DNA from 4 places in the Pseudoalteromonas sp. MEBiC 03607 genome. Region 1 is predicted to be linked to each of the others. Evidence: predicted binding sites of a transcription regulator. Region 1 holds the regulator's gene; each other region holds the start of a gene.

Region 1 (7,823 bases):
TCGCTTTTATTTGTTGAAATTGGGCGGTTATCCGATCAACTGATGCTGTGTAATCGGCTATCATAAATGGATTATCTAAACTGCGTTTTGCTAAATGTTTACCATGCACTTTTTCGAGGGGGAGTGAACTCATTACTAAGCCTCCCGATAGCCATAGAAGTAGCTGAATGGCTAGCAGATAGCCAAGCCATTTATGCCCTTTTCGAGCATATTTGAACATGCGTTTATTCATCATTACTCCGTTATTATTGTTGTATGGGAGCTATTTTAGGTTGTTTAACTGTATTGCCAATGCGGCATAATGTCGCATTAACTGTATTCTAGATTTGGTATATATACAAAACTGAGTTAAAGTTTCAGTCGATATCAATAGAGGGTAAAAACGAGAGTATGTCGGAAATTCAATTTTTAAATGTGGATCTGGAGCTTGAATCAAAGCACGATATTAGTGCACTTGTTGCTGATTTAAAGAAAAATGCCATGGTTTTACATTACGACCAAGATGAATACCGTCAACTAGCGCGTATTGAGGCTGCTGCTGATATCAGTACACCAGACAAAGCGATTAATCAGTTGTGTGAATTAATTGAATCGTGTTCACGAAATGCTCTTAAGCAGTGGTTATCGTGCTCTAAACGTACATTTGATATTGGCTTTGAATCAGGCGTTTCACCAAAATGTTTTAATCAAGCCCTGCATGCTGATACTTTGTTGCGTATTTCAGCGATTGGCGCAGGGGTTGAAATTACGATTTATCCAGTCGAAAAGTAGCCTGAGCTTAGCGCTCTACAACAGCTGCGGTCATTCTTGATACGCAGCAAAGCTCTCCTGCGGCATTGGTAATTTTAATATCCCACACTGAAGTGCGCTTACCTAAATGAAGAGGCTTTGCTGTAGCCGTTAATACACCCTTACGAGATGCTTTCATATGGTTGGCATTAATTTCTTGGCCAACAGCATAAAATTTATTGAAATCAACCACAAAGTTAGCCGCATAGCTTGCCACTGTCTCGGCTAACACAACGTTCGCTCCGCCATGTACCATGCCCATAGGGTTATGATGCTCAGGAATGGCAGGCATAGTCGCCACTAAATAATCATCACCAATTTCAGTCACCTCAATGCCCATGGTTTTCATTAAAGTACCTTGCCCGGTGATCCCTTGCTCTAAACTTTTACAAAGCTCTAGTGTGATTGGTTGATGCCAAATACTCATTGTATTTCCTTGCGTGCAAATTAAAAATAATACCTTATGGCATCTTTATACCTGGTTCAATGTTAGTTTTGTAGCAATATGATGGCGTTAATTTAAATTTGCGATTTTCAGATAACTGTATATACTCACAGTTAAATGTACTGTATGGAAAACCAGTTGTATGCGCCCATTAACAAAACGCCAATCGCAAATTTTAGAACTAATTAAAGTCTTTATTAAAGATACAGGCATGCCACCTACGCGTGCTGAAATAGCTCAAACATTGGGTTTTAAAAGTGCCAATGCTGCCGAAGAGCATCTAAAAGCACTGGCAAAAAAAGGCATGATCAAAATGAAGCCTGGGGCGAGTCGTGGTATTCAATTAATTGAAGAAGACGAACCTGAGCAATTAGGTTTACCTTTAATTGGACGAGTTGCAGCGGGTGAGCCCATTTTGGCGCAAGAACATGTTGAAAGTCATTGTCAGGTTGATCCTTCACTATTTAAACCTGCGGCTGACTTTTTACTGCGTGTAAATGGTATGAGTATGAAAGACATTGGCATCATGGATGGTGATTTACTCGCAGTACATAGAACGCAAGTTGCTGAAAATGGTCAGGTTGTTGTTGCTCGTGTTGATGAAGATGTAACTGTTAAGCGTCTTGAAAAAGCTGGGCGTAAAGTATTTTTACATGCTGAAAACGAAGAATTTTCGCCAATTGAAGTTGATCTTGAGCATGAATCTTTCAATATTGAAGGGTTAGCGGTGGGTGTTATTCGTAATGCCGACTGGATGTAGCTGTTTCTAAAATAGTGCACCAAATTGCTGTAATTTGGTGCGTTGCTTGTTTTTTATTATTTAGCATTGATTTGTAAACCCTTACTCTTTGTATAAAGCCTTATATGGCGCAGTTTTTCACTCTTTTTTTACTCTCACTCTGCCTCTCATTTTAAAATAACGCGCTGATTATAGTTGTTATTTTTGCACCAAAATAAACATTTATTACTACTAAAACTTGCTTATTGCTCATTTTTTAACTAATTGGTTAATACAGTGTATTAACACCTGATTAATAAAAATACACTCAAATGTGCTAGGTGTTAAACATAGGGTTGGTATCATCGCTGGGTCAAAATGATACGTAGTCGCTCTGAACAATAAAAAAAACGAATGGGCACCTTGTTGTATCGCCTTTTCGCTTTGCGTCTTGCAATAGCATTAAAAGGAGCCGTCACATGGGTAAACTGCGTTATGCCTTGTGGCTTATATTACTCTCACCTGTGCAGTTAGCATTGGCAAATAGCCAATTTAATATGCGTAAAGGGGTGACTGATATAAGTAATAGTGTTTATGAATTACACATGACGATATTTATTATCTGTTGTGTGATAGGCATCATCGTTTTTGCGGTGATGTTTTGGGCTTTGATCCATCATCGAAAGTCGAAAGGAGCCAAGCCTGCGCAATTCCACGAAAGTACCAAGGTTGAAATTCTTTGGACTGCCATACCATTTGTGATCTTAATCGCCATGGCAATTCCAGCTACAAAAACACTGATAGCGATGGAAGATGCTTCTAAAGCCGATATTACAATTAAAGTAACGGGCTCACAGTGGAAATGGCATTACGAGTACATGGGCGAGGAAATTGCTTATTACTCAATTCTATCTACTCCAAAAGACCAAATAGATAACCAAGCTGACAAAACAGAACATTACTTACTTGAGGTTGATAAGCCTTTAGTACTTCCTATCAATAAAAAAGTTCGTTTTCTAATGACCTCAGATGATGTTATTCACTCATGGTGGGTGCCTGACTTTGCGGTTAAAAAAGATGCAAACCCGGGTTTTATCAATGAGGCATGGACACGCATAAATGAGCCAGGCATCTACCGGGGTCAGTGTGCTGAGTTGTGTGGTAAAGATCATGGTTTCATGCCTGTTGTTGTGCAAGCGTTGCCTGAAGACGAATTTGCTAACTGGCTAGCAGAGGCTAAGCAAGAAAAGGCCAATGCTGCAGCAGCTGATGCGGCTTTATTAGATCAAACATTACCGAAAGAAGAATTAATGGTTCTTGGGGAGCAAGTTTATATGGCAAGTTGTGCGGCTTGTCATCAGCCTACAGGAATGGGCTTGCCGGGAGTGTTTCCTGCTCTTAAGGGGAGTCCAATTGTGCTTGGAGATGTAAAAGACCACATCGACATCGTATTACATGGTAAGCCGGGTACAGCGATGCAAGCATTTGATAAACAGCTTTCAATTAAGCAACTTGCTGCGGTTATCACATATAAGCGAAATGCATGGGGTAACGACACAGGCGATGTGATTCAACCAAGTCAAATTCAAGCAGCTATCGATGCAGCAACGGAGGCGAAAGAATGAGCAACGTTATTAATGAACAAGCCACTGAGCATGCGCATCATGACCATCATCCTGCAAAAGGTTTCAAACGTTGGCTTTACACCACCAATCATAAAGATATTGGCAGTTTATACCTGATATTTTCGCTCACTATGTTTTTAATTGGTGGCGCGATGGCAATGGTGATCCGCGCTGAATTGTTTCAACCTGGTTTACAACTAGTCGATCCACACTTTTTTAACCAAATGACCACAGTGCATGGTTTGATAATGGTATTTGGTGCGGTAATGCCGGCATTTACAGGGCTTGCTAACTGGATGGTGCCTATGATGATCGGTGCACCCGATATGGCGCTACCACGGATGAATAACTGGAGTTTTTGGATTTTACCATTCGCGTTTTTAATCTTGTTGGCTTCGTTACTTATGCCGGGTGGTGGCCCTGCATTTGGTTGGACTTTTTATGCGCCACTTTCAACGACCTATAGTAACGATAATACAGCCTTGTTTGTGTTTGCTATACATATCATGGGTATTAGTTCAATCATGGGCGCGATTAACGTTATTGTGACTATCGTTAATATGCGAGCGCCCGGCATGACATGGATGAAGTTACCACTGTTTGTGTGGACTTGGCTTATTACGGCATTTTTGTTGATTGCTGTGATGCCTGTTTTAGCTGGGGCGGTCACTATGGTGTTGACCGATAAATACTTTGCAACCAGCTTTTTTGATGCGGCGGGGGGCGGTGACCCTGTGATGTTCCAGCACATCTTTTGGTTTTTCGGTCACCCTGAAGTGTACATCATGATTTTGCCGGCATTTGGTATTATTTCAACCATCGTGCCGACCTTCTCACGCAAGAAGTTATTTGGCTACGCTTCTATGGTGTATGCGACCTCGTCGATTGCACTTTTGAGCTTTATTGTATGGGCACACCACATGTTCACCACAGGGATGCCTGTAGCCGGTGAGCTGTTCTTCATGTATGCAACCATGCTCATTTCGGTACCAACTGGGGTTAAAGTGTTTAACTGGGTTGCAACCATGTGGCGAGGCTCGATTAGCTTTGAAATTCCGATGATGTTTGCCATTGCCTTTATTGTGCTGTTCACCTTAGGTGGGTTCTCTGGCTTGATGCTGGCGATTACACCGGCAGATTTCCAGTATCACGATACTTACTTTGTGGTTGCGCATTTCCATTATGTATTAGTGACCGGGGCTGTGTTCTCAATTATGGCAGGAGCCTACTACTGGCTACCTAAATGGACTGGCAACATGTACAACGAAACACTTGCGAAATGGCATTTCTGGCTATCGCTGATCAGTGTCAACGTGTTGTTCTTCCCTATGCACTTTGTTGGCCTTGCGGGTATGCCGCGCCGTATTCCTGATTACGCCCTTCAATTTGCTGACTTTAACGCCATTATCAGTATTGGTGGTTTTGCCTTCGGTTTATCACAGCTACTGTTCGTGCTTGTTGTTTTTAAATGCGCACGAGGCGGCGAAAAAGCACCTGCTAAGGTATGGGACGGTGCAGAAGGTTTAGAGTGGGAAGTTGATTCGCCCGCACCGTATCACACCTTTGAAACACCGCCGGAGATCAAATAATGAACCATGCACCTTTGCTCAAAAAGCTGTTGTTAGCATGCTTAGGTATGTTTGCATTCGCCTTTGCATTGGTGCCACTTTACGATGTGTTTTGTGATGTCACAGGTTTAAATGGTAAGCCATCACTCGAACAAGCAAAAGAGAGTGAAACGGTAAGCATAGACCGTCAAGTTGATGTGAGTTTTACAACGCATGCGCAAAGTGGTGCGCCTTTTGATGTGCAATCAACTCAGTACAGTGTGGTTGTTCAACCAGGAGCGATGCGAGAAGTAAAGTTTACAGCCAAAAACACCAGTAATAACGACAAAGTGATGCAGGCTATTCCGTCTGTATCACCGGGAAAAGCAGCAAAATACTTACATAAAATCGCGTGTTTTTGTTTTGATCAACAACCACTAAAAGCGGGCGAAGAAGTTGAGTTTACCTTGTTGTTTTATGTTGATACGGAATTACCCGACGATGTAGAAGAGCTGACATTGTCCTATACCGTGTTTGATATTAGCGGGCAAGTTGTGGCTAAAAACGATTAAGCCGCCAAGCTAATTGCTAATTGGGAGCAAACAAAATGAGTCAAAATTACGAAAAATATTATGTTCCGGCCCAGAGCCCATGGCCAATAGTGGGTGCGATTGCAATGTTCTTAATTGCTGTCGGGGCAGGCCTGACAGTGATGCAAGTAAGCGCAGAAGCTAGCAGTGGTCAATATGTGTTGTATTTAGGCATTGCGATACTATGTTACATGCTGTTTAGCTGGTTTAAAAACGTCATCGAAGAATCACACAGTGGTTTATATTCAGCGCAAATGGATCGTTCATTTAGACAAGGAATGAGCTGGTTTATTTTTTCTGAAGTTATGTTTTTTATGGCATTTTTTGGTGCTCTGTTTTATGCCCGTATGATTTCAGTACCTTGGCTTGGTGGTGCTGGAAATAATGCCATGACCAATGAGGTACTCTGGCCAACGTTTGAAGCAGTATGGCCGTTGTTAACTACGCCTGCAGGTGATACAACTCAAGCAATGGGGTGGCAAGGTCTACCTCTTATTAATACGCTCATCCTACTCACCTCATCAGTCACTATCCACTTTGCTCACGTTGCAATGGAAAACAATAAGCGTGGTGCTTTAAAAGCATTTTTATCACTTACCGTGCTATTAGGCGCAATCTTTCTGGGTTTGCAAGTGTATGAATATATGCATGCATACCAAGATTTAGGTTTAACACTGGATGCTGGCGTTTATGGAAATACCTTCTTTTTATTGACGGGTTTTCATGGCATGCATGTAACGCTTGGGACCATTATTTTATTTGTCGTACTGCTAAGAATTTTTAAAGGCCACTTTACGAGCGAAAAGCATTTTGCATTTCAAGCGGCTGCTTGGTATTGGCACTTTGTAGATGTGGTGTGGTTGTGTTTATTTGTATTTGTGTACGTGCTGTAGCTTTGTGAAGCGGCGACGGGTTGGTGTGAATAAAGCCCAATTTCATTGCGGCAATAATGAGGAGCAGCACAATACCTGAAAACAGCACCCGACGACCTAAGTAATGCGACATGGGTTTCGAGTGCTCTTTTGCTGACATCATCACAAACAGCGCTCTAAATAGATTGAACAGAATATAAAGTAATAACAAAACAATAATGATTTTAATCATATTAGGTATTCCAAATGCAGTTAATTTTATGGCGTAAACAAAAGCTTAGCTCAATTATCGCAATTTGCGTTGTGATACTTGCAGTGCTTATTTGTTTACGACTAAGCGTTTGGCAATACCAGCGAGGCGAGCAAAAACAGCAGCAACTAAGCCAGTTAGCCGTTTCGAAAGAGCAAGGAGTTTTGAGCTGGCAAGAGCTGCAAAATTTACCTAGAGAGCTGAATAAAACGGGCTTGCAAGTCAAGGTCTCTGGCGAGGTAAATAAACAGCAGTATTGGTTACTTGATAATCAAATTTATCAGGGGCAAGTGGGCTATGACTTACTTGTCGCGATGACAATTGCAGGTGAAACCGCACCTTTAATCGTTAACTTTGGTTGGCTAAAAGCTCCAACAAACCGTAACCAGTTGCCAACCGTCGTGTGGCCAGAATCAACAAGGCTTACGGCCACAGTGCAATTGAAACAAGGCAACTTACAAGGTTTTACACTTGCCGATGATATTGGTGCAGAGCAAGGCTGGCCCAAGCGCATTCAAGGCATCGATTTAGCAATTTTTAGTGCTCAATTAGCAAAGCCCTTACAAGGCTTTATTGGTTATCGCAATGAAGCAGATGGTATAGCAACCCCGCATTATCAGAGTGTTGTGATGGGACCAGATAAACATTACGCCTATGCCGTGCAGTGGTTATTAATTGGCTTGGCTTGTGTGGTTATTGCTTATTTTGCGATGAGAAGGAGAGGTTATGAAAATAAACCCGCTTAGTTTATTCGTTTTATGCTGCTTTGTGCCGCTGGCACTTGCTTATGCAGCATTAAAGCTTGAGTGGTTACCGAGTGGTTCGAGTAATCATGGTGAGCTTTTAAGGGAGGAAGTGAAACTAGCTGATTGGCAGCAAGGCGAGCCTAAACAATGGACTATTGCGCTCAATTATCCAAAAGAGTGCAGTGAAGTGTGTGAAAACCAATTAGCAAGTTTAGACAACCTATACGTCGCTTTAGGGAAA
Region 2 (7,823 bases), 1.3 Mb from region 1:
ATGTTATCAAGCGTCGATACTAGGTTGGCATCTTTAAACTGTCGAGCAGATAAGTTAATCGAGATATTATTTTTTAAATTCTGATCTGCTAATCGAGCTGCAAACTCACAGGCTTCTTTTAAAATCCAGGCTCCTAACTCAACAATTAATCCAGTTGCTTCAGCAATAGGAATAAATTTTGTCGGTGGGATCATTCCCTCTTCCGGATGGAACCAACGTATCAGCGCTTCGTACCCAACAACTTGGTTGTTACGACAATCAACTTGAGGTTGGTAGTACACTCTGAATTGGCCTTCACGAATACCTGTACGTAACTCATTTTCAATGAATAATCGTTCATTCGCAGCAGCATTTAATTCTTGGCTATAGAAGTGATAGGTGTTTCGTCCCTTTGCTTTCGCTTCATACATTGCAAGATCAGCATGTTTGAGTAATTGGTCTTCTTCTTGGCTATCAAATGGTGCCATTGTAATACCAATACTGGCACTAATGATCACTTCATTGTTACCTAACTTAATTGGCTCATTAAGCGTACGTTGAATGGTATTAGCAACTTCTGTCGCATGAGTTTGATGCTCAATACCACTAAGTAAAACCGCAAACTCATCACCGCCTAAACGGGCAATGGTATCTTCTGTGCGTAAACGTTTTTTCAAGCGATTGGCTACTTCAACCAGTAATTGGTCACCTGCATCATGGCCTAACGTATCATTGATACGCTTGAATTCATCTAAATCAAAATAGAACAAAGCAAAGGCATAATGACCACGCTCTGCTAAGGCCATTGACTTACGCAATTGCATTCTAAAGAAAGTACGGTTTGCAAGCCCCGTTAAGGTATCAAAATAAGCAAGTTGCTCCATCTTACGTTGGCTTTCTTTTACAAAAGAAATATCTTGAGCTGATGCCACGTAACTGGTTATCTCACCACTGTCTTCACGAATTGGCGAAATACTTAAAGAAACCCAAACAGATTGACGATCATTTGCTTGTAATAAGGTATCACCGCGCCAATAATTTCGGCTTCGCAGGTCAATATCAATATCATCAACTAATATTGCCATCTCTTGTGAAATAATGCTCAGTAAAGGAGAGCCTATAAAGTGACGTTCTTCAAAGCCTGTCATCTCAACCATTTTTGGGTTGACGTATTTTACTTCAAACTCTTCATCTGTAATGACCACCCCCGTTCCGGAGAATGCAACAGCCTTAGATAATCGATTTGCCGCTTTTTCTGCAATTTCCTTTTCACTGATACGCTGATTTAAACCATCTATCAATTTACGGATCTCAACGGCCATATCTCTGAAAGAACCATTCAAGGTACCGATTTCATCTTTATTTTCTTTGGGAAACTCTGTTTGCAATTGCCCTTTACCAAAGCTCACCACAGCATTAACCAAAGAGTGAATACGGCGTAACACTAATTGATAAAGTGCTTGATGAAGTAACAGTGCAACTAAAATAGCGTACAAAATAAATAAGCCAAAAAATTTAACTTTCAGCTCTTCTAACGCAGATAATGCCGATGAACGCTTTTTATAAATACCAATATACCAGTCGAGCTGTTCAACTTTGCGGATATTGATAATGTGAGTTTCACCATCTTGTACAAATGAATTTGCCGACTCAGGCAACCTAAGACGAATGGTTTCAGAGACTAGCTTTTGCAAGTCAGCATTCACAAAATCTTGAGTCGCTAATTTTTTCCCCTCACGCCCGTATTTTTCTAATGTTTTCTTATCTAAATCAGGGTGCGCCAATAATTGACCATTCGCATCAAAAACAAATAGGTTTTGTTCGCGATCGCCAATCGGTAATTGAGAAAGCAGTGTTTCAAGTGCAATATCACTTCCTGTTACACCAAAAAACTCATTTCCACGATAAATAGGAACGAGCACACTCACAACCCATTTGTGCCATATATTATCGTAATAAACATTTGACCAAACAGCTTCACGACTTGGGTTGGTAGCTTCTTTAGCGTAGTTAAAGGTTTTACCAGTCGTAAAATTAAAATCGCCCGGAACATTTAGCGCCCAGTTAGGCGGCGCAATACGAATAAAATTGTCTTTTGTGATCAGATAGAAATTGAAAAAGTCTTGGATTAAGGTAGGTGAAACAATTTTCCATAATGACTCGGAATCATTAATTAATTGTTTGTAAAACGGTGAGTAATTTTCTTGTGGTATAAATGCAGCTGATAACCCATCAGCAGAAGTGCTACGAATACTGCCGTCTACAGCAAATTTAATTTCTGAGTTAAAATTACTTTGCAAATGAGAGTCGCTTTGTAGCAACTGGCTACTAACAACAGAATTAGCCTGTTCCGCAATATTAATTTTAGTGTTGATTAAATGATTAAACTGCTTTGTTAAGCGTTCACTTGAGTGCTTTAAGAGATCATGCTCTTCAAACACGAGTTGCTTCTCTTCGGATTTGAGCATTAAAGCCGCTGCACAAATACCCGCAATTAAACAAATCGCAGAGATCAGCAGCGACAATTTCATACTTAATGAATTCACACCAAACCGTGATGGCGGTCGTCGATACACCACAGGACTACCTTATTAATAATTGTTATTATTTATTATGCAAAAACAAATATACCAGATTCATTTTTATATTTATAAATTTTTTATGAAGATTAATGAATTTTCCTAATCAGTGTACTCATTTATAAATTACTGCGATATGCAGTTGACTTTGTGTACAAGTGTTTTTACATTAAAGCAATGAATAAAATTATCTCTCGCACACGTTTTTCGTTTTTTAGCTTCTTTAGATAGAGGAGGCTTAACTGTTTGCGAGATAAATTCACCGAATAGCTAAAGCCTCCCTCTTGGGAGGCTTTTTTGTTTGTGCACTGTTTTGGAATGAGGAAACCAACATGAGCAATGATGTATTAAATGCATTACGACACGATATCAATGAAATTGATTCAGATTTATTAGTCTTACTGGCCAAAAGACGCCGAATAAGCCATAGCGTTGTTGAGTATAAAATTGCTAACAATAAACCAATACGAGATGAAGCACGTGAGCAAGCGTTGCTCGAAAAGCTAATAAGCTATGGTAAATCACTTGGCCTAGACGCCTACTACATAAACAATGTCTTTCAGACCATTCTTGAAGACTCAGTTTTAAATCAGCAAGCCATGTTGCAAAAGAACCTCAACCCTGAAGCAATGAGCGAAACACACCGCGTAGCATACTTAGGTGGACAAGGCTCATATAGCCAACTAGCTTGCCATAAATATTTTAGCCGTCGCCCAGGTAAAGTAATTGAAATGGGCTGTACTAGTTTTGATCAAATCACAGGTAAAGTAGAAAGTGGTCAGGCAGACTTTGGCTTATTGCCTATTGAAAATACCAGCTCTGGCAGTATTAATGAGGTGTTTGATTTATTACAACATGCGCAAGTATCCATTGTCGGTGAAGTGACACACAGTGTTGAACATTGCCTATTAGCGATGCCTGGCACAGAGCTTTCTCACATCAACAAAGTGTTTGCTCATCCTCAGCCTTTTGCTCAATGCAGCCGCTTTATCCAAGGTTTGGGAGATATTCAGCATGAAACCTGCGACTCAACCTATCACGCCTTAAAATCAGCTGTTGAAACACCTAACAGTGCCGCAATTGGTTCAGCACAAGCCGGTAAAAATGTTGGCCTAGAGGTTGTTAAGTCAGGTCTTGCTAACCAAAGTGAAAATCATAGCCGCTTTATCGTTGTAGCACGTAAGCCGCTACAAGTTTCAAAGCAAATTCCGACCAAAACCAGTTTAATTATGGCTACAAAACAACAAGCCGGTTCTTTGGCAGATGCACTGATGATTTTTAAACATCATCAGATCAATCTAGTAAAGCTTGAATCTCGCCCTGTACCTGGTAACCCATGGGAAGAAGTGTTTTATGTCGACCTTGAAGCGAACCTTGATGACTTACATGTTAAACAAGCGCTCGAAGAGCTAAAAGAACACACCCAGTACACCCGTGTATTAGGCTGTTATCAAAGTGAATCATTACAAGCAGTAAGCGTTTAATCCACCTTATTCTATTAGTTAAATAAAGGAGCCAACAGGCTCCTTTTTGTTTAATTTTATCGCAGAGACTTGCACACCCTTCCCAGTGTAAGCATAATCTTGAAAACATTTTTAAAATGGAACATACATGAATTGGTTAGCAGAATTAGCAACTAAAAGAACACCTTGGCTATTATTAGCCGTGATATCCTTAGCATTTGAAATCACCGCATTGTTTTTTCAATACAATATGGGTCTTGAGCCATGCATCATGTGTATTTATCAACGTACAGCAGTATTAGGCTTACTTGCTGCAGGTGTTATAGGTGCGATTAACCCGCAGGCGATGGTATGTAGAGTATTAGCATTTGTCAGTTGGGGTATATCAGCAATTTGGGGTTATTTTATCGCCAAAGAACACATTGCAATGCAGAACAACACTGATCCTTTTGCATTCAGCTGTGCTTTTGAACCAAACTTTCCAAGCTTTATGCCTCTTCATGAGTGGATCCCAAGTTTCTTTGCTGCTACTGGTGATTGCGGCAATATAGATTGGCAGTTTGCATCGCTGAGTATGCCAGCTTGGATGGAAGTGATCTTCGCTGCGTTCTCTGTCGTATTTTTAGTGGTTATAATTAGCCGCCTTGTATGCAAAAAGTCACTGTAATGATATATTTTTTTACCAGTCAAATACCTGAATTAAAGGTCTTTAAAGTGAGGCAGCGCCAGCAAATCATTGCCCTTGCACTTAGCCATTTGAGCCCTATGCACAAAATCACTTTATCTGTCTGTAAACTTGCTTTTTTGGCACCACTATTTTTAGGGCTCGCGTATTTTGAAGGATGGATGCTTCTGCCCTGGTTACTGTTAGCGGGGGTAAGCTATCCGCTTTTAACCACACCACTCGAAAATATATTTGCATTGCCACATCTGCAAACCGCTATTAAAGAATACAAACAGGGCTGTTAGGCCCTGTTTGACAGAGTGGCTTTTTAAAGCGTAATTTGTCCCTTTAATTTTTGGTAGAGTTTCTCACCAATCCCCTTAACCTCTTTTAGCTGTTCGACAGTTTTAAAGTTACCTTGGCTCTTACGATATTCAATAATTGCTTTGGCCTTTGCTTCACCAATACCTGGTAATTGAGTAAGCTGCTCTAACGTGGCTTTATTCAAACTTACTTTTTGTAGCTTAACATCTGCAACATCAACAGGTTTCGCTGCAAGTGCAGCTGTGGCGGGCAAAAGCGCAAGGCTTGAAGCTAACAATAGACTTGATAATAATTTCATATTTTCCTCCATGATGTCCTTACTTGGACAACTAATTTCCTTTGTTACCAAACACTCGCTCCATCGCTTGTGTTCTTAAAATTATAGGCCTAGCAGTTTTCCGATGCTTGGATAGATTTTAGGTAACAATTTAAATTAAGCTAATTTCGCTTTCTTTGTCAAATGATAGAAAGAAAAATGTAAGTTGCTACTTGCAAATAATGCCACAACACATTACTGTATATAAAAACAGTAATCAAGATGGCGATTTTACGCTACAAATGCCACGCTTAAATGCAGGAGAGATCATGGCTGTTGTTGTTAAATATGTTGTAGAAAGAAACGGAGTCGAGCGCATGACGTTTACTACTAAAAAAGAAGCTGATGCGTATGACAAAATGCTCGACATTGCTGAGTCATTGGAACTAATGCTTGAAAAAGTTGATGTACCATTAAGCGAGCAACAAATTGAGTCACTGGCGCTTGAAATGGCAAAAGAAAAAGACCAATTTATGGCTGTACTCAAAGGTGCAAAAGAAGCACCTGCTAAGCCTAAAAAAGCAAAGTCAGACGATAACGTTGCAGATATAAAAGAGAAAGCTGCAAGCTAACCATTCGCTTTAAAATTAAAAAAGGGCAACATCTGTTGCCCTTTTTTGTGTTTAATCAAAAATTACAGTGATGATTCAACCTCATCAAATAAGTCTGTAATTTCCTTTTTCGGCTCGGCTGTCATAAGGCTTACAACAACAATCGCTATCGTTGATAAAATAAAGCCAGGGACAATCTCATAGATGATTGCACTTAGAGCTTGGCCGTCAATAGTGATTGGCGCGTAAATCCAAAACAACACTGTTGCTGCACCAACAACCATGCCACTGATTGCTCCTTGTAAGTTCATGCGCTTCCAGTACAAACTAATTAGCACAAGCGGACCAAATGCAGCACCAAAACCAGCCCATGCATTACTTACTAAATCAAGGATTGAGCTGTCACGGTCATACGCAAGATAAATAGCAAATAAAGCAACCAAAATAACGCTGATACGACCCACTAACACTAGCTCTTTTTGTGAAGCGCTACGATTTAAGTAAATCTTATAGAAATCTTCTGTTAGTGAACTTGAACATACTAATAGTTGCGACGAGATAGTACTCATGATTGCCGCTAAAATAGCAGCCAATAAGAAACCCGCAATAAGTGGATGGAAAATAAGCTCAGATAACACCAAGAAAATCGTTTCTTTATCATCGATTGGCATTTGATTTTCGAGCATGTACGCTGCGCCAAATAAGCCTGTAAATACGGCACCAATAGCTGAAAGCGTCATCCACGACATACCTACACGACGCATCGTTGGCATATCTTTAACAGAGCGAACTGACATGAAACGAACAATAATATGTGGCTGACCAAAATAGCCTAAGCCCCATGCCATTGCAGAAATAATGGCAATTGTTGAACCACCAGCGAACCAGTCCATCATGTTAAGTGCATGTATTTCTGTTTCTTTAGGAGAACTTAATAATAAGTCATAGCGTGCATTTGCAAGCGTATCCATAAATGGTTGATCAAGCATAGTGTAGGTTGCAATAGGCACCGCTAACAGCGAGATAAACATGATACAGCCTTGCACGAAGTCAGTTAAGCTCACTGCTAAAAAGCCACCAAATAAGGTGTAAAGCACAACAACACCCGTAGTAATGTACAAGCCCATTTCATAACTCATATTAAATGAATTTTCGAACAGCTTGCCGCCCGCTACAACTCCTGATGAGGTATATAGAGTAAAGAATACAATGATAACGACTGCAGAAATAACACGTAAGATATTTTTATTATCTTCAAAACGGTTTGCAAAGTAATCAGGGATAGTTATCGAATCATTGGCTTTTTCGGTGTAAACACGTAATCGAGGTGCCACTAAAAAGTAGTTAGCCCATGCACCAAGCACTAAACCGATTGCAATCCAAACCTTGCTTAGGCCAAATAAGTACATTGCACCTGGTAAGCCCATTAATAACCAACCACTCATGTCTGATGCACCCGCTGAAAGCGCCGCAACACTTGGAGATAAGTTACGTCCACCTAGCATATAACCTGACACATCATCTGTTGATTGCTTATAGGCATATAGCCCTATTCCCAACATTACGATGAAGTATAATGCTAACGAAATTATCATTCCTGTTTCCAAATTAGCCTCCAAAAATTAGTTAATGTTGGCTTTTAATCCGAATAATGACTCGCAAGTTATTTAATTATAAGACATTATTGGGGTAAAAACCGATATCACTCATGACTATACCACGCTTCGACACTATAACTCCAATAGTGCCGATAACCAACTAAGTTTACATTTACAACGATACGCTAACAAAATTGTGATATTTAATCATAACTTATAGAATTTCATTACGATTTATCCTAGTCTTAACGTTAAGATAAAATCATAATTTATCCCCATATCTTGTCATTTTATTAATGCTATTTTAGATACAATGGCATATATTGCGAGGGGATAATGAAATAACTGA
Region 3 (7,823 bases), 3.1 Mb from region 1:
ACTTTGACGTCATGAACAGTGATGCTGCGCTTAGGCGTCACTTGATGGACACCTTTTAAACGCTGCACAAGGTCAGACTTACGTTGTGGTTCATGAAACTGGGAAACCGGTAATCCAGTGACAACCAAATCGATGGATTCTGTTTCAGCCATTAACAAGGCGGCATGAAAAAGCGCCTTATAGGTTTTTGTGGTGGGATATTCCGGGTGAAGCTCTCGTTCCCAGCCTTGAAGGCGTCCAGCAGGCACACCTGCCGCCCAACGCTCATTATCGACAGACACATACAAACAAGTTTCATCATCGCCTCCACCGATACGCTCCGGCATACGATCCGCAGGACCGGCACCCGCAGGCAGAATAATGGTTTTCGGTTCACTGCCTGATTGGCCAATTGCCAGCTTCAGGTTTGAGTAACCGATATCTACGCCTAGTACAAACATACTTATCTCCTGTGCACTCAAAGTGCTCTAACGGTTTTCAATCAACCGCACTGGTCACGCTTGGGTATGTCCAAGTGCTCTGGCGGTTCACTCAAATGTCATTATCAGGACTCGGTGCACTGGCGGTGGGCAGAAAGGTGACAAATCCTTTCATCTATCTGCCTATTGCATTTTCGCAAAAGTATGAGAATAGGCTCTGTTTGGCGGCGGATGACTGAGCCAAAAAAATCGAGACGCCAAACGTCGTTTGCATTCTGGCCTGAACTTGCCAAACGGTTTGTATTTTCATGGCAATACGTCTTTTTAGGCGTTTTTAAGTGAAATCGGCCTGTATCCCTTGTCAGGTATGGGATTGCGCGAGTTGATTTATATCGAGACGCCAAACAGTGATTGTTACGGCAGTTTTACGTTTGGCGTTTCGATCCAAAAGCCAAACGGATAGTGGTTTTGGCTTTTGGGGTTAATTGGATGGGGAAATTGGTTTGGTAGAAATCGTCAATGAACAATGGAAAGCAGAGGTATCAGATTTACTTCAGCAAGAAACGGACAGGCTAAAAGCACTGGCACGAGCTGAAGTTGATGACTTTTGGGTTACCCATTACAAGGTTCGCGAGAATGCGCCCTTTAAAGATTGGGGGCTGCTTGGTGTCCGTATCAGAGACTTTAAGTATGGCTTTGGCATTGAGTGGTACATCAACAGTTTTCACGGTCAACGAGGCAAACGCGCGGTCTTTAGCAAGGGGCTGCGTATTTCAAAGACGAAGCTGAGATACGCATTTTTGGACTGCCAAGGTTTGGCCAAAGAATGGGAGCTAGCGCTGGCCATGGAGAAAGAAGAATTCTTCAGTGATATTCGACGCCAGGTTGATAAGCTCAACATGCTGCGTCGCAGAGTGAATGCCTATTGAATCACCGGGTCTACTTCACTCGTGGTAACTGGTCCCAGCGTGTTGTGTAGGCGGGAGACAAATGCTCTCGCTTCATCGACCAATCTTTCTTCGTACCTTGTCCAGCAAAGAAAACCTTTCCGGCACCGCTTTGATTAATGGTGTCCAATACAGACATCAACTGTTGGCTATTAGAACGGGTCGATACGTCATCGAATAGTCCTGGTTGAAACATGCTAGGATCGTAAAAGTCAGACAGCATGACGCCCGCTTTGGCATAACGAAAACCATCCTTCCATATCCGCTTGAGTAAGTGACTGGCCAGCTCGATAAAATCCCTCGTATCACAACTGGGTATCAACAACTCGCCCGATGCGGAGTTGCTGTATTGCGGCTCGCTGTCCTTAAAGGGGCTGGTACGTATAAACACGGTCAGCACTTTGGCTTGCTGCTGTTCTTTGCGAAGCTTCTCAGTGGCGCGGGTTGCGTATTCGCAGACGGCTTCACGTAACAATTCAAATTGCGTTACTTTTACGCCAAATGAACGGCTACAGACGATTTGTTTCTTAGTTGGCGGGATCTCTTCAAGTTCAATGCACGACTCACCATTGAGCTCTCTGACGGTTCTCTCTAAAACCACCGAGAACTGGTCTCTGATGGCTCTAGGAGAGGCATTGGCTAGATCTAAGGCTGTGGTGATACCCAAAGCATTTAAACGCTTAGAAAGCCGTCTGCCAACGCCCCAAATATCATCAACCGGGACTAATGCGAGCAATCGACGTTGCCGATCTGGATTGGTCAGGTCTACAACCCCTTGAGTGGCTGGATACTTTTTGGCGGCATGGTTAGCCAGCTTGGCGAGTGTTTTAGTCGGTGCAATGCCTACACAGACGGTGATCCCAATCCAGTGGCCTATGCGCGCTCGCACTTGTTGTCCGAACTCGACAAGAGATATGGCAGACTCAATACCGGTTAAGTCCAAAAACGCTTCGTCAATGGAGTAGACCTCTACTCGTGGTGCCATCTCCTCCAAAGTGCGCATCACTCGACTGCTTAAATCTGCATACAGCGCATAGTTGGACGAAAAAGCCAAAATACCATGACGCTGCATTTCAGCTTTGATCTGAAAGACGGGTACGCCCATTTTAATACCGAGTAACTTGGCTTCACGCGAGCGTGCAACCACACATCCGTCATTGTTGGACAGCACCACAACCGGCGTATATTTTAAATCAGGACGAAACAGCTTCTCACAACTGGCGCAAAAGTTGTTGCAGTCCACCAAGGCAAATACAGGCATGGGATAGTCACGACTTGCGGCGCATGTTTCGCACCACATTGGTGACCACACCAAATATCTCTAACTCTGTTCCTTCAGGAATATGGATAGGTTCATACGCCAGGTTTCTTGGGTTCAGCTTGACGCACGGCCTCAGTTGCAGCTCCTTTACCGTGAGTTCACCATGGATGCCTGCGATGACAATGTCACCGTGTTCTGCTTGGACAGAGCGATCAACCACCAGAATATCATCTGGGTGAATCCCGGCATCAATCATTGAATCACCTTCAACACGTACAAAGAACGTTGCAGCCGGTCGCTTGATGCAAAGCTCGTTAAGGTCGAGCGTTTGCTCAACATAATCCTGCGCTGGTGAGGGAAAACCAGCAGAAACACGTTCCATGAACAATGGGATACGAAGGCGCTTGGCTTTGATGAAGGCAAGTGCGCCGCTACGGCCTATCAGCGAGACACTCATGACGAACCTCGAAAAATCATAATTAATACTGTTTGTTTGTACAGTATCTAATGCTATGCTGATTTCTACAAGTAAAATTGTAGGTAAAACTGTAGTTGTTCGAGTAAGACGTTGTGTCGTGGGTGACTTCTCTTTTGTGTTGAAAAGCTTGATGTGGGGGATCGCTCGCCCTCGTCAAAGCCTGCAAGGCTTGGACAATACTGCTTCTGCCTACTGCTCTTGTTTCTGTTATTGATCCTGTTACTGCTACTGGTTAACGCATGGGTCGAGTAACCGTCAGATAAGGCTTGTTGAACCCTTCGCAAAGGGTTTCAAAACAGTTAGTAAAATTCTGCTTCGTATTGAATTTACAGGCTTAAAGCGAAGTCAGGAGAATCATTAAAATGCTCAGTCGAACTCGGTTCAAGCCTTTTGCCACCGTTTGAAAAGGGGTTGGCTAAGCCATACGTAAAGGGTATCGGTAAGGGTTACCTAAACGGTTTAGCTAAGACTTTCTGAAAGGCTTAGCCAAAGCCTTCATACATGGGTTCACCCAGTAGAAAGATTAAAAAAACGCTGAGGTATCCAAGGTGCATTTAGAAAAACCTGTGGCACAGTGAAATAACCCAAAGCGAACAACAGAATTGAAGAGGAACCATCAATGACAAGAGCCCCTGCACCATTTCCGCTAGAGCGCCTCGCGGATATCCCAGAAAGACCAGAAGATTTTAGATTGCTGGAGCGCATTCCATTAACGCGTGAACCGCAGTCCTGGCCACTTGAACTTTCTGCTATGGTCGGCGATGAACAGCCAATGGTGCTGCTCGATACAGAGACAACTGGACTGTCTGCCGATGACGAGTCCATTATTGAGCTTGGTATGGTTAAGGTGCTTTACAGCCCCTCGGCTAAGCGGATTGTGTCGATTGTTGATGTGATCAGCTTGTATGAAGATCCCGGCAAGCCAATCCCCGAGCTGATTACCGAGTTAACCGGTATCACCGATGATATGGTGCAAGGCCAGCGCATTGATGATGCACTGGTTGCGAGTTGGTTATACGATGATCCGCTGGTGGTTGCGCATAATGCACAGTTTGATCGTCCTTTCTTTGAAAAGCGGTTTGCCGCATTAGGACATCTATCTTGGGCCTGTTCAGCCAGTGGCATAGATTGGAAGGCGCTGGGTTTTGAAAGTCGAAAGCTTGAGTACCTGCTGCTTCGCTTAGGTTGGTTCTATGAAGGACACCGAGCTGCAACCGATTGTTTGGCGATGGCCTGGTTGTTTCATTTGTTGCCCGAGTCCGTTGCAAACTTGTTGTCTGAAGCAGACAGGCGAACTGTGTTAGTTCGTGCGTTTGGTGCGCCGTTTGACGTAAAGGACTATTTAAAAGAGCGCGGTTACCGCTGGCATGACGGTGTTAAAGGTGCCAACAAACATTGGTGGCGCGAAATCAGCGAAGACGAGTTGCCGCAGGAACAAACTTGCCTGGATGATTTGTACCATCGCGGCTCAGAACATGCCCACTATGACTACAAAGATGCCCGCAATCGATTTAAAGCTTTGTAGCTCTCTACAAGGTAAGCCTTGCATATTTGAAAACCTCTGGAAAATGGAAAGTGAACTTACGTTATACCCAAACTACTTGGTGTTGCAGCTAGGCGGCAAGTGAGCGAGTCCCCATGAGCATAGATCTTCTATGTGATTGGGGTGAGCGAATGCAGGTAACACCGCTGCGGCTGCAAGTAGGCAGGGTATATAACCAACAAGAGGAATCTTTCCATGTACCAAGACACCTACATTGAATACTGGGGCGAAATCTTCGTCTCTGCCCGCATCATTGAGTTTGGCATCACGTTCGAGCGCTTTCTTAAAGATCCATGGAAGCACTTGATGTCCTGTGGCCAAGAGTCTGCCCCAGACGCGATTGCTGAAGGGATGCTGCCATTACTACCAGCCCAGGCAGAAGTTGCTAGGCGCGTTCGGGAGAGTGAGCAACGAGTCCTGATGTCTACTGAGTCGGATAAAGGGGTATCTCATCGCAGTAACATCGTGGTGCCACTGGTTCGGGTAGCGCATTGATAGCGGCTATCATCAATGGTATGAAACAATGTCTTCACGCCCATACCTGAGCGGCAATTGCAATCCAGATCAAAAAGTTGCCGCTTAGTCTTCCCTACAAAATAATTTGTGATAGGATGATACCTAATAAAATTAATTAGGTTGAGGCCTATTCAGTGTTTTATAGCCATCTGTCCAGCTTCAACCGGTAGAGATTGCTAAGTCATTGCGGATGAAGAGCGGCATTGAGTGATGCTTTTCAATGTGATTACGCGATGTCGGTCCGTACTTTATAAACAGAATTTTAAGAATCTGGTTGAATTGGATAAACAAGACGCATGACAAATGATGGTCTGAAACAAACGGTAGTGGCGAAGCCAGACAGGCTTTCGCAGATAGCGCAGTTGCCACAAGCAACCAGGGATCGCATTGCCCACATTGATTTCACCTTATTATTTAAGGGAGAAGCGGTGCGAGCGGATTTAGTCGATCGCTTCAGTATAGCCGCCGCTCAGGCAACGAAAGACTTCACAATGTACCGAGAGCTTGCACCAAGCAACATTGAGTATGACCAAAAGCTCAAGTTGCATAAACGTGGTGATGCATTTGAACCTTTGTTCGACTATGACGTTGTTCGAACACTGGCAACCATCAGCCAAGGGTACGGCGATGGCTTCACTGGAAAGGTAAAACCGCCTCTTGCGTGTGAAGCGCCTTATCACCTTAACAAGCCGAGTTTATCGATAGTGGCGAAAGTCACCGAGGCCATCCACAAAGGTAAAGCCTTGAGTATCACCTATGTGTCGTTATCGAGCGGTGAAACCACGCGAGAAATTGTGCCGCATACGCTGGTGGACAATGGCCTGCGTTGGCACGTTCGTGGTTTTGACCGCAAGCATGGTGAATTCAGAGACTTTGTTCTGACCCGAATTAAAGAAGCGGTTGTGCTTGAAGATTCCACTTTGTCGCCTTCTGTTATCAAAGAAAGTGAGCTCGAAACCCAAGACCGACAATGGAACCGCTTTGTTGAATTGGAGTTAGTGCCGCATCCGCGCATAGAGCACAGTGAAGCGATCGAACTGGATTATGGCATGAAAGGTGGCGTGATGAAGGTTGAGATTAGAGCAGCAACAGCGGGGTATTTGCTTAGACTCTGGAATGTCGACTGCTCCGAGAGTGCTTGCTTATCAACCAGTCAATGCCAACTGGCATTGAACAATCGTGCCGCGCTGTATGGTGTACAAAATCTCTCAATCGCACCCGGTTATAGCAATGAAACACCGTGTACAACTCAGACTACAGAATTTAATCATAAGAATTAATTAAGAATTTAAGGAATACCGATGCCAACATTGGATTTTAAAGGTAAGCAGTTTGTTTATTCACACCACCTGAGTGTGCCGTTTCGTGAACTAAAAGTGGTTGCAGATAAATCGTTACCGGAGGAAGGCAAGGCGGCATCGCTGGATGACAACCTCATCATCCATGGCGACAACCTTGAAGCCCTTAAGGCGTTACTGCCGACTCATGCCGGTAAAGTAGACTGCATTTTTATCGACCCGCCTTACAACACAGGCAATGAGGGGTGGTGTTATAACGACAATGTACGCTCACCATTGATGCAGGAATGGCTGAAAAAGTCAGCCAATCCTGTTGATAAAGAAGATATGGAACGTCATGACAAATGGCTTTGCATGATGTGGCCGAGGCTAATTCTGTTATACGAATTGCTAGCAGACGATGGTGTGCTATTCGTAACTATTGATGACAATGAGCAACATCGTCTCCGAATGATACTCGATGAAATCTTTCAAAAAGAAGAATCATTCTATGGTCACATCGCTTGGCAGAAAAAGTATGCAACGTCGAATGATGCTAAGGGATTTTCAGCAATGCATGATCATGTTTTGGTGTATCGAAAATCTGAGAGCTTCGAACGTAATTTATTAGAAAGAACTGAAGGGAATGACTCAAATTACAGGCATGAAGATCAAAATGGCGTATATCGAATTGATAATTACACCTGTAATAAGACATCAGACGAACGCCCTAATCTTTATTATCCAGTTATCAACCCGAATACAGGGGAAGAAATTTGGCCCAAAAAGACTTCGGTATGGCGGTATTCTAAAGAACGTCATCTAGAAAATATTCAAAATGGTCTAGTTTACTGGGGAAAAGACGGCAAAGGAGCTCCCGCCTTTAAAAGATATAAACATGCTCTAAAAGGTGGTGGTGGCACTGTACCAAGTACATGGTGGCCGCATGATTTTGCAAGCCATACGGATGAAGCTAAGAAAACGCTTCGAAATATCATGGGCAATGACAGTGTCGAGTTTTTCACGCCCAAACCTGTAACATTGTTGAAGAGAATCCTCGAAATAGCCACTGATCCAGAATCAATCATCCTCGACTCTTTCGCTGGTTCAGGTACGACGGCGCACGCTGTGTTGGAAGCCAATAAGAGTGACGAAGGTAATCGTAAATTTATTCTGATTGAATGTGAGGATTATGCGGACGAGGTGACAGCAGAACGCGTTCGCCGTGTTATCAACGGATGCCCCTTCAAAGGCAACCAGAAGCAAGAACTGCTTTCTGAAAAAATCACTTGGTCGGTCTTTGAGAAAAAGCACGCAGAACTCCTTGAAAAAATAGCCAAAGTTGAAGCAAAACACAGCAAAGATTTCGACAAAATCAAAAA
Region 4 (7,823 bases), 1.7 Mb from region 1:
ATTTGATGTGATAAAGCCGATTGAGTTAAAAACAACTCGCGGGCGGTATTGACCAAAGAGCCTGTCTCTTTAAGGGTCGCTATGGTTTTTAGGTGCTTTATATCAATCATCTTTAAAAAATCTCATGAAAAATGTGAGCCAAACTCAGATTACGAACATAGTACGCTTAAGAATTTGTTTTTTCAACGTCTAGACGTCTAAAATTAGTGGTTACTTTAACTGTTTTTTTACAATACGCTTTTTTACTGTCAATTGACATCGCTGTCATTGTTTTTTTACTTAACTTATATCAAAAAGCTATGAATATACCTCAAGTTGGTTTTTGGAGATCTCTTTAGGTTTTTGATTAGGGTTAACTCACTTCTCACTTAGGCAAAGCGACCTGACTTACAACTAAGATATTATTTTTAAAACTGTTATTATCGTGCAATCAGTACGATTTTATTTTTCAAAGGGATACCAGTGTTACGTACACTACTTTTAACCTGTGCTTGTTGGGTTATTCCTGCTCTCGCTGGCACTATTTATAGCCAGTTTCCAACAGAGATTGATCCGCATGAGCACTATGTTTTTTATTCCCATGGTTTTATCGTCGAAGGTAAAAACCCTAAGCCTGTTCACAAAACCTTTGGTGTTTATGACTTTATTGCGGTAAAAGAAGCACTTGCAGATGATAGTTATCATTTAATTGCCTATCACAGGCCAAAAGGTACTGAGCCATTTGCATTTGCGAAAAAACTTGCTGCAGATGTTGAAGCATTGATCAGCGCCGGTGTTGATGAGTCGAATATTAGTTTGGTTGGTTTTTCACGGGGCGGGGCATTGTCGATACTGGCAGCCAATGAGCTTAAACGCACACATATCAACTTAATTATATTGGCAGGGTGTGCAGGCCTAGTTAAAAAGCACTCTTCAGTTAAGGCTTACGGCAAAGTGTATTCTATCTTTGAGCGCTCAGATCAGGTTGGCTCTTGCCAGTTTTTAATTGATAGAAGTGCAGTAACTAAGTTCGAAGAACTAAGCATCAATACGGGGCTCTCCCATGGTGCATTTTATAAGCCAAAAGATGAGAGGCTGTTACCAATTAAAAAGTGGCTAAAGGATTAACTATGCCTTATTTATTGCTCGTTTTTGTGATCAGTGTTTTCGGCGTGAGCTCAGTAAGCCATGCTGAGCCATTTACTTTGCCACGCACTAATACTGTTTTAGTTAAAGATAAACATATCGAAAACGAATACCCCATTACAATTAAACTGCCACGCAGCTACCAAAAACAAAACCAGAAGCGCTACCCCGTTGTTTACCTGTTAGATGCAAACTACAGTTTGCCAATTGCCTCTGGCGTCAGTCGATTCATGATGAATTCGGGGGCGATGGAAGAGGTGATTATCGTCGCAGTAGGGTATCAAAAAGGTGTGCCGGGGCTTAATAGCCGTATTTATGACTATACGCCATTTGAAGATAAAAATTGGCAACGTAAAACTGGCGGAGCAAGCCAGTATCTAAACTTTCTAAAACAATCTGTATTGCCATATATTAAGGCTCACTACAGAACAAACCAAAAAAGTACATTAGTCGGTAACTCACTGGGTGGTTTATTTGCTTCCTTTACCTTATTTACCGAGCCTTCGCTTTTTTCAAGTTACATTATCGGCAGTCCTTCAGTGTGGTTTAAGCAGCATAGCCTTTTAGCTTTGCCTGTAGTACCAGCTGCCAACACAACAAAAGTTTACATCGCAGTGGGAGAACTTGAAGAAAGTGAAGGTGAAAAAATGGTGTCGGGTGCGAGGCAATTAGCAGCTAAAATTAATAAACAAAGCGGCGCGCTTGTTACAACAAATTTATTTGTTATTCCTCAGGCACGCCATGCAACCGCATTCCCAACAACGATTACCCAAGCCCTAGACTGGATTTACCAGACTAATACCAACCCGCAATAATACTTAATTAAGCGGATTGGTATCAGAGCAATTAAAGAGCGTGACACTTTTTATATTTTTTACCGCTACCACAAGGACACTCGTCATTACGGCCAATTTTAATATCTGCAACTGGCGTTATATCACCATCTAGGTAACGCCATAGGCCATCTTCTTTAATAAAACGCGACTTTTCGTGTAACTCACAAAACAAGTTTTGGTAAAAGTAATTTGCTTTAAATTCTACAAAACCTTCTTGATCATTATGTTCAGTATCTAAAACACTGAGTTTGGTAAATCGGCAGCTATTAGCAAAATCTTTAATTTCGCGAACCGGGTTTGCGGCTTGTTGGCTTTGTGCATAGGTGCTAAATACATATTTTGCATCTTTCAGCGCGTATGCACTAAAACGAGAACGCATAAGTTGCTCTGGCGTATCAGCTTGGCTTGCACCTGTATGAAAAGGTTGGCAGCAAAGCTCGTAAGTCGATTCGCTGCCACAGGGACAAAGGGAGTGTGTGAGTGATGTCATAACAACTTACCTAAAACTGTAAATTGTTATTTTAACAAGCCTATTGTGGCTGCGGTACTAAATTGTTTAATTGAGCGCTTTTTGTAAAGCAATAAAACTTAGCAGATGCCTGCTCAAGGTTTAAGTTCATCGAATCAAGTTGATGATTGTTTACAATATCTGTCCATGTGATCACAGCAGCAAAGTTACCGTTATGTAATGCTGAGCTAAGTACGTACTCAAGGTTTACTAAATGCTTTTGTCTGATCACAAGTAGTTTGCTGGTATCAATTGAACACGAATCTAATAATGCTTTGCTAGGAACATGATCAGGGGCAATTAATAGTGTCCATGCATTTTGGCTATTGTAATGATGCAATACTTTTAATAGCTCAAAGGTTGCTGATATTTCGTCTTCAATTTGAATTAAATTAACAGACGCTTTGTCGTTATCTTGTTGGTAGCTTTTAACTGTTCTTAAGGTAATTGGCTGTAACATAACTTTCACTCACTGGTTGTTTATACAGTATGTGTATACAGTAGTTTACACAGTGTTTTTGCGCAAGTACTTTTTTGCTATTTTTTAACCAATCATTCAGTTTTATGTTAATTAAATTTATTTAGTTCTTATTAAACAATGGGTTACTTTTTTGTTTTGGAAGGTCAAAAAGGTGAAAAATTTATCATTAAAATTATACAGTATTCTATACAGTACTGTATGAGCTACTATATTTTGCTTCTATACAGGTGTTTTGCATAAAAAAGCCGGTTTAAAAACCGGCTCTTTATCTTTGCAATTTTGCTATTTATCTAAATAGGTATTTAAAAACTCAAGATATGCGTTTGAGGCTTTAATGCGGTTTTCCTTTTTAGTAAAACCATGGCCTTCATCATCGAATAATACATATTCGACAGGCACATCATTTGCCTTTACAGCGGCAACGAGCTCATCGCTTTCAACTTGTAAAACGCGTGGGTCATTAGCACCTTGGATCACCATTAATGGCTTAGTGATGTTTTTAGCATGAAATAGTGGCGAAATTGCACGGTGACGCTCACTGTCTGTAGCGGGGTCGCCCATTTCGTCATACAGTGCTTTTTTAAAGCTTTCCCACCATGGTGGAATCGAGTTTAAGGTTCTAACCCAGTTAGTTACACCAAAGATATTAATGCCTACTTTGAACTCTTCAGGTTCAAAGGCAAGTGCTGCGGCGGTCATAAAGCCACCGTAGCTGCCCCCCATGATACCAATTTTATCGGCATCGACCCAATCTAGGCTTTGCAGGTGTTTTTTACCGTAAACAATATCTTGTAAATCATCAGTGCCATGTTTTTTATCATCTAAATGGAAGAAGGTTTTACCATAGCCTGAGCTGCCTCGGTTATTAACCGCAAAAATGGCATAACCATGATTGACTAGATGTTGCTGCATCGCACTATATCCAGTACGGCTTTGTCCACCAGGGCCGCCATGCACCCAAACTAAAGCAGGTACTTTATTGTTGCTGTTGGCTTGCTTAGGTTTATATAAAACCCCCGGGATTTCTAAACCATCAAAGCTCTTAAAGCGCACAATTGTGCTCTCAACTAAGTCACTTTGATTAATTGCATCACTTAATGTGTTAGTTAATTGTTTAGCTTTCGGCTCACCGACTTGCCACACAAATAAATTGCTTGGCGAGGTGTCTGAATTTAAATAAAACGCCATAGTTTTTTCATCAGCTGAAAAATTAACACCACGTAAGTTACCTGCAGGCAACGATGGCATAGCAATACCTTTACCTGTGGTGGTATCGATTATCGACACCTTAGTGCTGGCGTCGGCATTAACACCACTTACTTGATAACGGCCAGATTTAGAGAAGTATATAAAGCTGACATCCCACTCATCTTTGAGGGCAGGGCTGTGCTCGCCGGTAGTTAAGTCATAACGCCAAACTTCTGCAAACTCACCTTTAGCATCGGTTGAGTAATACAATGATTTACTGTCTCTTGAGAAGGTTTCTGGGCCATACTTAGCGTCGTCGTCATGACGGGTGATAAGCTCTGGTTTAAGGGTTTTTTTACGCGTATCGAGAATGAACACATCGCTGTCTTTGTTCGAATTGTTTTTCGATAAAGCAATAAAGCGGCCGTCAGGGCTTATAGCACCGACATCCAGCCCCATGGTATTTTGATAAACCGGCGTTACTTCATAGCTGTTAGCATCAACACGATATAGGTCCATAAACTTAGCATCACGCTGATTGCTGGTTATAAAAAAGTGTTTACCGTCTTCTGTGAAGCCTGCAAATCCTGCACGGGTTTCTTCACCTGGGGTGAGGTCTTTAACTGTGCCGTCTGTTTCGCGAACATAGATGTGATAACGCTCGTTACCACCTGAGTCTTTAGTAAATAGTACGCGCTCATCTTTAGGGAAATAAGCCACTGCATAAGTACTGTCTTCAAAGTCTGTTAAGCGGGTTTTTTTGGCGGTTTTTATATCTACTTCATACAGGCTATAAATGCCGCTTTCATCACTGCTAACGAGTATTTTGTCGCCTTTTGGTGAAAAGCTGCTGCCCATAATTGAGGTTGTATCAAAAAAGGTTTCAGCATCATACTGTTTAACAGTTTGGTTTTGTTGCACGCTTTCGGTGCTGCTTGTTGATTGGGTTGATTGTGAACATCCTGCAAGTGCAAGGCTGAGTGCACATGCCACGGCTGCTAGTTGAAAACTCGGTTTCATTGTAATTATTCCTTGTTAATTTTTCGTTATAAAGTGTTGCCTGTTCATAATCTAAACGCAAGTTTTACCCGTTCGATATTTGTTACAAATCATGTAAATAAATAGGGACATGAGTGTGATATTATTTTTCCACTATTAAAGGAAGTAAACATGATTGCAATAAACAACCTCAATAAACGTTTTGCCTCAGCCCACGTTTTTGAAAACTACAATAAGCAATTACAAAGTAAAAGAGTTTGTTTACAGGCAGCCAATGGCAGAGGAAAAACAACGCTACTGATGATGCTCGCTGGCCTAGAAGAGCCACAGTCAGGGCAGATTTTATACAATAATGAGGCATTAAAATCACCGCAAAACGATGCTTCAATTGCTAGCGACCGTATTGTGCTGCCTGATTTTTTAACTGCGAGGCAAATTATTGAACTTAGTTGCAAGGCATTAAAGAAAGACATACCAAAGCAGCTCATTACAGGTTTTAACTTTACAGAGCATCTCAACACTCGCTTCAGTTCTTTATCGAGTGGAAACCAAAAGAAATGCCAGCTTATTACTGCTTTTTTAAAGCAAGCCCCATTTTTACTATTAGATGAACCGAGTGCAGCGCTTGATCAAACAAGTATTCAATTTTTGCTGACCTTACTTGATGACTACTTAGATGATAAACCTAATGGGCAAGTCATCATTACAAGCCACGAACCTCAGGTGTTTATACAGCACGGTTTTGAGTGTACAGCATTATGATTGACTCTCTTGCTAGCTACGTGTCATTCCTTGCTTATCGATACTTAGCATATACGACTAACCTTAAAAGCATGCTGTCTCAGTTAAAGAGCTTTAGCTTGTTGCTCGCACTGTTACTTGGCCCTGCATTTCTTGGTATGGTTTTACTGTTGTTTTTAGGGCTTGGGAAAATAGTCGATAGCCATGCAGAACCCGCTTCTGGCGCCAAATTAGCATTGGTTTATCTTTTACTTGAATCGGTGATGTTATGGGCCATGGCGCCAGCCATTAAAAATGTGCAAAACAGGGCATTTCAGCGAAGCCTTTATAAACCCTCTTGGCGAGTATGTGTTGACTGCAAGTTATTATTTTTAAGTAATGTTTGGCTCATTGCGAGTTTATTAATAGCTGTAGATTTATCGTTGAAACAATGGCTACAAGTGCCTCATTTTATGATTTTTGTGTTTTTGCAGTGGCTATGTGGGGTATTTGTTCTTTATAGGCCAATTGCACTTTTTTATAGCTTGTTAATAAGCTCTGTATTGATATTACTGCCTGTTAGTTTATCTTCGCTGCAATACTATCTAGGATTTATTGCTATTTTCAGCTGTTCGACTTTAATCCCTTCTGTAAGAATTAGCCATAAGTTGAAAGTACACTCGTTTGCTTTATTTTGGCTTAGTTACTTTTTACAACACAGTTGGTGTTTAATATGGCGTGGCTCAGTTTTAGTTGCATGTTTGTTTTCTTTATTACAGCTAATAACAATTCGGAGTGACTTTAGTGATCTGATACAGGCTGCAGCTTTATCAGTATGTGTGTTGCTAATTAGCTCGTTACAGTTCGATTGCATGGCTGTTTTTAAAAAATATCGGTTATTCTTTCAAAGTAATAACCAAGACAAGCTGTTTTATGTAAGCCATTTTATACCGAGTCTTATATTTTTTGCTGTGGCTTTAATGGTAGTCATAAGCATGCTTGGCACTAACTTGATTTACATACCCATTGGCGCAGGCTGGTGTTTATTACAGCAATATATAGCGCAAAAAAAACCAGCGCAATTTGCGCTGGTTTGGTTTTTCATAACAATTGGAATTGTTTTGCTAGCTTAAGCAGCGTCTGCTTTTTTATCGCTTTCGCCACGGGCTACTTTACCAGCAACTAAGTCTGCTGGGTCAAAGTCGTCAACGTTAATAACGTCAAGACGGGCTTTTTCAACAGCCGCTAGTTTGTCGGCTTCAGCTTGGCTTAAAATGCCAGCTTCTAGGCCCATTTGCGCTACTTTATCAAGCTGGAAGAAAGGCAGTTTTACGCCTTTTTCACGGCATACCTTATCAAACAGCGGCTCAACTTCGAGAATGTCTTTAAGCGTTTGCTCTTGACGACCAACAAGGTTAAGTGGCTCGTTTTTAAGGTAAATGTAGTTAGCTAAACGGTTACGAGTTTCGCTTGGTACTTGTAATAAGTGCGCAAGTTTATGCTCAAGCTTATCAGTAGGTTTACGAACTGGACGACCGAATGGGAATAACATAATTTTTAGCATTGCACGAAGTGGTGCAGATGGCATGTTATTGATTAGGTCAGCAAGAGCTCGTTGACAGTGGTAAAGGTGATCTTGGCAGCTCCATTGAACTAGCGCAAAATCTTCTTTTTTACGGCCTTCGTCGTTGTAACGTTTAAGTGTTGCAGATACAAGGTATAAGTAGCTTAGTAAGTCACCTAAACGTGCAGAGATACGCTCTTTACGCTTCAATGAACCACCAAATACCGCCATGCTGATATCTGACATTAATGCTAATGATGCACTGAAACGTGACGCAACTCGATAAAACTCAGCTGTTTCGTCTTTGTACGGCGTACTTGTGAAGCGAGCATTCGTTAGTGCTAACCACTTAGTACGAACAAGGTTCGAAATAGTAAAGCCAACGTGACCCATTAATGCTTT

Evidence for each region. Region 1 encodes LexA, which represses DNA repair genes until DNA is damaged. Its sites were predicted from a motif close to TACTGTATNNNNATACAGTA; they were not measured.
Region 2: E5N72_RS07525 (YebG family protein) is a predicted target of LexA. The motif match lies at 5,522-5,541, and genes of this name have one in related genera.
Region 3: umuD (translesion error-prone DNA polymerase V autoproteolytic subunit) is a predicted target of LexA. The motif match lies at 3,111-3,130, and genes of this name have one in related genera.
Region 4: E5N72_RS09220 (SulA-like leucine-rich domain-containing protein) is a predicted target of LexA. The motif match lies at 2,953-2,972, and genes of this name have one in related genera.

Annotation. Positions count from the first base shown of each region.
Region 1 is NZ_SRRY01000001.1:309,647-317,469, reverse strand. It holds gene E5N72_RS01420 (hypothetical protein) at 1-232, opposite strand, end outside; gene E5N72_RS01415 (hypothetical protein) at 391-771, shown strand; gene E5N72_RS01410 (PaaI family thioesterase) at 779-1,216, opposite strand; gene lexA (transcriptional repressor LexA) at 1,377-1,994, shown strand; gene coxB (cytochrome c oxidase subunit II) at 2,432-3,577, shown strand; gene ctaD (cytochrome c oxidase subunit I) at 3,574-5,166, shown strand; gene E5N72_RS01390 (cytochrome c oxidase assembly protein) at 5,166-5,696, shown strand; gene E5N72_RS01385 (cytochrome c oxidase subunit 3) at 5,732-6,607, shown strand; gene E5N72_RS20835 (DUF2909 domain-containing protein) at 6,507-6,818, opposite strand; gene E5N72_RS01375 (SURF1 family protein) at 6,833-7,582, shown strand; gene E5N72_RS01370 (transmembrane cytochrome oxidase associated protein) at 7,563-7,823, shown strand, end outside.
Region 2 is NZ_SRRY01000001.1:1,639,412-1,647,234, reverse strand. It holds gene E5N72_RS07550 (EAL domain-containing protein) at 1-2,558, opposite strand, end outside; gene E5N72_RS07545 (chorismate mutase) at 2,891-4,042, shown strand; gene dsbB (disulfide bond formation protein DsbB) at 4,170-4,688, shown strand; gene E5N72_RS07535 (DUF6170 family protein) at 4,688-4,990, shown strand; gene E5N72_RS07530 (helix-hairpin-helix domain-containing protein) at 5,014-5,307, opposite strand; gene E5N72_RS07525 (YebG family protein) at 5,595-5,897, shown strand; gene putP (sodium/proline symporter PutP) at 5,960-7,471, opposite strand.
Region 3 is NZ_SRRY01000001.1:3,403,988-3,411,810, reverse strand. It holds gene E5N72_RS15495 (ParM/StbA family protein) at 1-440, opposite strand, end outside; gene mobI (conjugative transfer protein MobI(A/C)) at 905-1,348, shown strand; gene umuC (translesion error-prone DNA polymerase V subunit UmuC) at 1,359-2,627, opposite strand; gene umuD (translesion error-prone DNA polymerase V autoproteolytic subunit) at 2,635-3,084, opposite strand; gene E5N72_RS15475 (3'-5' exonuclease) at 3,725-4,630, shown strand; gene E5N72_RS20625 (hypothetical protein) at 4,703-4,951, opposite strand; gene E5N72_RS15470 (hypothetical protein) at 4,844-5,143, shown strand; gene E5N72_RS15465 (WYL domain-containing protein) at 5,461-6,444, shown strand; gene E5N72_RS15460 (site-specific DNA-methyltransferase) at 6,466-7,823, shown strand, end outside.
Region 4 is NZ_SRRY01000001.1:1,993,192-2,001,014, forward strand. It holds gene E5N72_RS09200 (LysR substrate-binding domain-containing protein) at 1-110, opposite strand, end outside; gene E5N72_RS09205 (alpha/beta hydrolase) at 463-1,107, shown strand; gene E5N72_RS09210 (alpha/beta hydrolase-fold protein) at 1,110-1,940, shown strand; gene E5N72_RS09215 (YchJ family protein) at 1,972-2,451, opposite strand; gene E5N72_RS09220 (SulA-like leucine-rich domain-containing protein) at 2,492-2,929, opposite strand; gene E5N72_RS09225 (S9 family peptidase) at 3,233-5,158, opposite strand; gene E5N72_RS09230 (ATP-binding cassette domain-containing protein) at 5,309-5,899, shown strand; gene E5N72_RS09235 (DUF6136 family protein) at 5,896-6,990, shown strand; gene fadE (acyl-CoA dehydrogenase FadE) at 6,987-7,823, opposite strand, start outside.